Regions from separate parts of the Neobacillus sp. D3-1R genome, predicted to be linked through region 2. Evidence: predicted binding sites of a transcription regulator. Region 2 holds the regulator's gene; each other region holds the start of a gene.
The links. The regulator Rex, encoded in region 2, represses fermentation and respiration genes when NADH is low (regulators of the CRP and FNR family bind a similar motif). The targets are predictions, from matches to a motif close to TTGTGAAATATTTCACAA.
Positions count from the first base shown of each region.

Region 1 (2,274 bases), 570 kb from region 2:
GGATCTTCACCTGCTTACGTTTACATGTTTATTGAAGCGTTAGCAGATGGGGGAGTCAAACAAGGGATACCAAGGAAACAAGCCTATAAACTTGCGGCACAGGCTGTTTTGGGAGCGGCGAAAATGGTTCTTGAAACCGAAAAACATCCCGGAGAGTTAAAGGATGATGTTTGTACGCCTGGTGGAGCAACAATTGAAGCAGTTGCCGCTCTTGAACAAGAAGGGTTTCGCTCTGCTATTTTAACGGCAATGGATCATTGCACGCAAAAATCGAAACATTTATCAAAGAAAAAATGAGAAGGCTAATAGACACCCAAAAGTAATGTCTAAGAAATGGCGAAGTGTTGGTAGAAATAGACTCTTTATCCTAAATACTGTTCAAAAAAATAGATAAGCACTTGTCAGTTCGGTTTGTAGCCGAGTGACAGGTGTTTTTTATTCAAAACGGTGTTGGTTGACAAACAGAAAATCAATTTATCAACCGGTTTTTGAAAATTATCAACCGTAATTTCATTTTATCAACCGAAAATCGGTATTTATCAACCGTTTTCAAATTTATCAACCGCTGGCCAATAAACCTATTATTAATGCCACTTATGGCAATCTGAAACCTATCATTTTCTCCTTTTTTGACAATTCTATGTCAATGAATACTTTTGTGATATTTGTCACATAAATACAACTTTAGTAGTTGGTAGTATGGAAATTGTGATTTAGTTCATTTAAATATTGTGTGATTTATCACGAATTTGATTTGTTAATAAGAATGAAAAATAGGAGGGTATTTTGATGAGTATGTTTTGCTACCAATGCCAAGAAACAGCAAATGGAACCGGTTGTACGATTGTTGGGGTTTGTGGAAAAAAAGATGATTTAGCTAATATGCAGGATTTATTAATTTATACAATGAAGGGCGTTGCGATTGTTAATACGTTGGCTCGTGAAATTGGACTACATAATACAAAGGCTGATGATTTTATTGTTAATGGACTATTCATGACCATCACAAATGCCAATTGGGATAAAAATGAATTTTTTAATAGAGTAAGAGAAGGATTAAATCTTCGTGAAGAAATAAAAGCAGTGATTGAAAAGGCAGGTCACCCACTTCAGAATACGAGTGATTTTGTTACCTGGTATGGGGAAACAAATGACCAGCTTGAAATAAAATCAGCTTCTCAAGAAGTGAGTATTTTAGCAACAAAAGATGAAGATATTCGTTCATTAAGAGAGTTAGTCACCTATGGCTTGAAGGGATTGGCAGCTTATTTACAGCATGCAGGAGAATTAAATTATAAAGATGATGAGCTTTATGCCTTTATGCAAAAAGCACTTGTCCTCATAAGAGATGATCAAGTGTCAATGGAAGAGTTAATCAATCTTTCAATGGAATGTGGTAAATATGGCGTTCAGGCAATGGAATTATTGGATACCGCCAATACCTCCACGTATGGCCATCCGGAAATGACAAAGGTAAACATCGGGGTACGTCAAAATCCAGGAATCTTAATTAGTGGTCACGACCTGAAAGATATGGAAGAACTTTTAAAACAAACAGAGGGTACTGGGGTAGACGTTTATACTCATAGTGAAATGCTTTCCGCAAACTATTATCCAGCCTTTAAAAAATATGATCATTTTGTCGGAAATTACGGGAATGCATGGTGGGAACAAACACGTGAATTCGAAAGCTTTAATGGACCTATTTTAATGACAACCAACTGTATTGTGCCACCAAAAGCATCATATAAAGGAAGAATGTATACAACAGGTGCTACGGCAGTGGAAGGCGTAACATATATTGAAAAGAAGAAAGATGGAACAAAAGATTTTTCCATTATTATCGAGCACGCAAAACAATGTGAACCACCAATTGAAATTGAAAAAGGTGAAATCATCGGTGGATTTGCCCATAATCAAGTTGCCCAGGTAGCCGACCAAGTGGTGGATGCCGTTAAAAATGGCGATATTAAACGATTCTTTGTGATGGCTGGCTGTGATGGTCGACATAAGAGCAGAACCTACTATAAGGAATTTGCAGAAGAACTTCCAAAAGACACGATTATTTTAACAGCTGGTTGTGCGAAATACAGATATAATAAGCTGGAGTTAGGTGACATCAATGGTATTCCAAGAGTGCTTGATGCCGGTCAATGTAATGATTCGTATTCTTTAGTGATGACAGCCTTAAAACTGAAGGATGCATTCGGATTAGAAAGTGTAAACGACTTACCGTTGTCTTATAATATCGCATGGTATGAACAAAAAGCCGTC
Region 1 covers NZ_CP197471.1:615,274-617,547, forward strand. The annotation lists gene proC (pyrroline-5-carboxylate reductase) at 1-297, shown strand, start outside; gene hcp (hydroxylamine reductase) at 796-2,274, shown strand, end outside.
Region 1: a site for Rex is predicted at 657-674, ahead of hcp (hydroxylamine reductase). Genes of this name have one in related genera too.

Region 2 (2,274 bases):
AAATCCGATCAATTAGATAGAAGCCATACGATGTCATTTCAAAGGTCCTTGCTTTGGGCTTTCATCGGTATTTTCTTAGCCCTAATTTCACAATCGCTTGCTGCAAATATTGAAAATATGCTTGGAATTAAAATGGGTTCGGAAAACACGAAACAAATTATTAAGATTATTGAAACGTTCCCTCTTGTGATTATTGTTAGTTCCGTATTAGGACCTATTTTAGAGGAAATCGTCTTTCGAAAAATCATCTTTGGTTCACTTTACAAACGTTTTAATTTTTTCCTATCTGCCCTTATCAGCTCGGTTATCTTTGCATTAGCCCACACAGAGCCTGAACATACACTGCTTTACTCGGCTATGGGCTTTACCTTTGCCTTCCTATATGTAAAGACGAAACGAATCTGGGTTCCCATGTTTGCCCATGTAGCCATGAATACATTTGTTGTGTTAATTCAATCTGTTTTCAAAGAAGATATCGAAAAAATGATACAAGAAGCGGAAAAAGTTCAAAGCTTTATTTCATTTTTTTAAAATGATTTGGAGGATTTTATGAGATATTCACCTTTTGGCTCCGGCATCCTATATATTTTGCTAGGTAGTTTATTTACGTATTTTGCTATTCAAAATGTCCAAGAGGATGGCTGGGGCTTTTTCTCTTATCTATTAGTCATTCTTGCTACATTTGACGTAGGATCAGGGATAAAAATGATCGCCATCCATTACAAACTCAAAAAAACATTCAAAAAAAAATGAGTCCGCCTAATGGACTCATTTTTTATTCCTCTTCATCTGTCGAGTAATGTTTTAAGAAATAGATTAACGATTGTAGTTCGACTGCTAAATCAATATGGTGTACCCGAATAGAATTCGGTACATCTAATCGTGCTGGTGTAAAATTTAATATTCCTTTTACATTTGCGTTAACGAGTTTATCGGTAATACTTTGGGCAACAGGAGCTGGGACCGTAAGAATGGCTACTTGAATGTCTGACTTTACGATGATTTCCTCAAGTTCATCCATATGATATACCTTGACATCTCCGATGGTTGTCCCCACTTTTCCTTTATCTACATCAAACGCAAGTTCAATTTTAGTATTATTATTTTTTAAAAAATTGTAGTTTAAAAAAGCTGTTCCCAGGTTTCCAACACCTATGAGAGCCACTTTGGTTAATTCATCTTGGTCCAAGGTTTTTGAGAAAAAAGATAATAAGTAATTAACATTATATCCATAGCCCTTTTTCCCCAAGGCACCAAAGTACGAAAAGTCTCTTCGAATCGTTGCGGAATCAACTTTTACCGCCTCACTAAGTTCAGCTGAAGAAACACGCTGCTTTCCAGATGAATGTAAATTTTTTAAAAATCGATAATATAACGGCAATCTCTTTGCCGTCGCTTGTGGTATCTTCATCGTTTCATTATTCATTTACCATCCCATCCCCTACCTTGACTATTTATAACGTTTATTTAACTGGTTCAATCCTCTTAAAGTCACCATTTTTGCCGCCTGTTTTTTCGACAAGGAAGGTTGGTCCAATGACCATCCCTTTATCCACCGCTTTGCACATATCATAAACGGTTAAGGCACAAACGGATGCAGCTGTGAGCGCTTCCATCTCCACTCCCGTATTTCCTTTGGTTTTAACAGTAGCATAAATATGTAATATATAATCATCTTCCACGGCTTCCCAAGAAAAAGTTAAATCAATTCCTGTCAGCGGTATCGGATGACACATCGGAATAATGTCCCATGTCTTTTTGCAAGCCATGACGGCTGCTACTTGTGCGACAGCTAAGACGTCTCCCTTTTTCATGGTCTGATTGGTAATTCTTTCATAAATCTCTTTATTTAATCGAATACTAGATTGAGCAACAGCCGTTCGCACGGTCTCTGGCTTATTACTGACATCTACCATTTTTGCTCGGCCTTCTTCATTAAAATGCGTAAATTCTGCCATTTGATAGCTCCTCTCTCATTTAATATACACCATTTTTATCCTACTTGTTAAGACGATTGTAATTTTCTTCACATATATTACTGATGATTGCCGATACCATCAGATTAGGATACACTTGGTGTAGGTAAGAGGTGAATAATGATGATTTTATTACAAGTAAATCAACTATCAAAACATTTTGGTGCTGAAACTATTTTATCGAATATAAAGCTAGAAATTCAAACTCGAGATCGGGTAGCCCTTGTTGGACGAAACGGTGCGGGTAAATCGACTCTTTTAAAAATCATCTCTGGTCAAATGAGCTTTGATTCTGGAG
Region 2 covers NZ_CP197471.1:45,190-47,463, reverse strand. The annotation lists gene ACSBPO_RS00300 (CPBP family intramembrane glutamic endopeptidase) at 1-531, shown strand, start outside; gene ACSBPO_RS00295 (YdiK family protein) at 550-753, shown strand; gene ACSBPO_RS00290 (redox-sensing transcriptional repressor Rex) at 776-1,426, opposite strand; gene moaC (cyclic pyranopterin monophosphate synthase MoaC) at 1,464-1,958, opposite strand; gene ACSBPO_RS00280 (ABC-F family ATP-binding cassette domain-containing protein) at 2,100-2,274, shown strand, end outside.

Region 3 (2,274 bases), 440 kb from region 2:
TAATAATTGGGTCTGCAGTTGGTGATTTCCACCACAATGTTTCGTCTATAACGATTGCAAATGGAAGACCTAGCATATTTGATACAAAAATATACATTAATAGAGTTAGTCCAAGAATATGGAATCTTCCTCCATCCTTCCAATCCATCGTGCTGTTAATGATGCCCTTAACGAAATCCATAACCCATTCAAAGAAGTTTTGAATTCCAGTAGGCTTCATCGCCATCCGACGAGTGGAAAGAACCGCAATTAGAAAAACAATAACACTTGCTATTGTAATCATTAAGACATTAGCTAAGTTAAAAGTAAGTCCTAAAAAATGAACTAATGGAGCTTCATGATGCAACAGTATTCACCTCTCTTCCCCCGCTATTTACGTTGTAAAAATGTTAGTAAAAAATAATCTATGATAATAACAACATAAGTTGTCATTAGTCCCACTACTACGCTTACGGTATGAAAATAGTTTTCATATTTTAAAGCAATCATAATCGCGATTGCCGCCGTCGCTAAACGAGAAAGGGAACCGAGTGAACGGACCTTCTTGCCTTGAGTAACAGCTTTATCAAAGCTTTGCGCTCTTCTTGCTAGAAGCAATAGAATCATGAAACTAAAAACCGTTCCAAGAATTAAGCCCGCAAAGATTGATTGATAGGAAGTAAAACCCCAGCCCAGAACATAAACAGCTAGCAATAAAAACATATATCTGCGTTGTCGTTGAAACAATTGGTTAAGATCTGACATGGGTGGCTATTCTCCTGAAAAAAAGTGTTGGATTAGACGGAGCATGGCATAAATCCCTGTAGCCAATCCAATAAGTAATCCGAGAATAAGAAAAAGTGGTTCGGTTCCTATTTTTTGATCGACCCATCTTCCAGAGAAAATGCCTATCAATACGGACCCTACTAATTGAGAAAGTATCGCGGACATTAAAGCCATTGCTTGCATTGGGTGGCGCTTTTTTTGACTCATTTGATCGCATCCTCACCTTTGAGAATGAACACAAAGTATGAATTATGTAAGATTTATTTCCTAGCAAATTAGCTTAGGACGAAATTTGTCGAATCGTTTTGAAAACCCTACCATTTCACACCTAGATAAGCATACAATAGTGACTTGTCAATGTCAATCCATTTACAGTGAAAAAGTTCACAATCTAGTCACCGTTTAGTTCACACTTTGTTCACAATTTGTTCACAAATAATTTCCCAAGAAAAACACTCTTTAGTATACTTAAATTATAATGATTATCATCTAATTTTTATTTAAAACAAACCCGTCTTCTTATTGAAAACGGGTTTATTTCCCAAGACCCCTATCATCCGTTTTTTGAATCTCGATCATCATTTCTACCATATCTTCTTTTCTTGCTTTTTTAGCAAAAACTTTTGCTAGATAGACTCCGTTTTTAAACGTATCTGTTAGAGGGATTTCTTTTTCTACCATTCCTTTCTTCACATTTCTGCCTGAATCTAGGAATCCTAAAAAACGATAATCGCCTGGGTCAAAGAGTGCAATCCCAAATTCGTCCGCCCCCCCAGGTAAATATACTTGATAACGCAATGTATTCGGGGCATCTCCAGCTCCATATTCAAAGCCCATCACTCTTGGGTAATCTGGTTCCTCCAACACATAAATATAGGGAAGGTGAATCCTCTTGCCATTGGCCTTCACATTTAAATAGCCGTCCTGAATTTTTTCCTTTAAGTGTCCTGAATCCACCTGAAGCTCCAAATCCACGCTTCTTTTTTCCTTAGGCTTTAACGAAAACATGAGAGGTAAATGCCAACTCATTCCATCTCTTGGCTTTGGCGTTTCAAAATGGTAATGAATGACTTCATCACTTACATTCTCGATTGTCACTCTAGCACGATGTTCATGATTTTGATCTTCCAGCTGAAACTTCCCAAACTGCAGCGAGCCCGGGGAAATAATGGATTCTGCTTGAAGCGCCTCGTCGATTTGAATGCGCCCTGCCCCCTGTTCATACGTTCGATATCGTTGTCCGTTCTGCTTTTGCAAAGGAAGAGCGTTATTCATTAATACGGCTTTAATTTGCTCCGGCGTCCAATCGGGATGGGCTTGTTTGATTAACGCAGCGGCACCTGCTACATGCGGAGCTGCCATACTCGTTCCTTGAAGTGATAAATATCCACCCGGAACCGTACTATTAATCGCTACCCCTGGTGCTAAAACATCGGGCTTAATTTCCCATGTTCTTGTCACCGGGCCTCTTGAGCTAAAAGCAGCCAACACATCCTGCTCCGTTTCTTC
Region 3 covers NZ_CP197471.1:4,250,055-4,252,328, forward strand. The annotation lists gene atpB (F0F1 ATP synthase subunit A) at 1-346, opposite strand, end outside; gene ACSBPO_RS21300 (ATP synthase subunit I) at 370-744, opposite strand; gene ACSBPO_RS21305 (AtpZ/AtpI family protein) at 751-972, opposite strand; gene ACSBPO_RS21310 (S8 family serine peptidase) at 1,300-2,274, opposite strand, start outside.
Region 3: a site for Rex is predicted at 1,138-1,155, ahead of ACSBPO_RS21305 (AtpZ/AtpI family protein). Genes of this name have one in related genera too.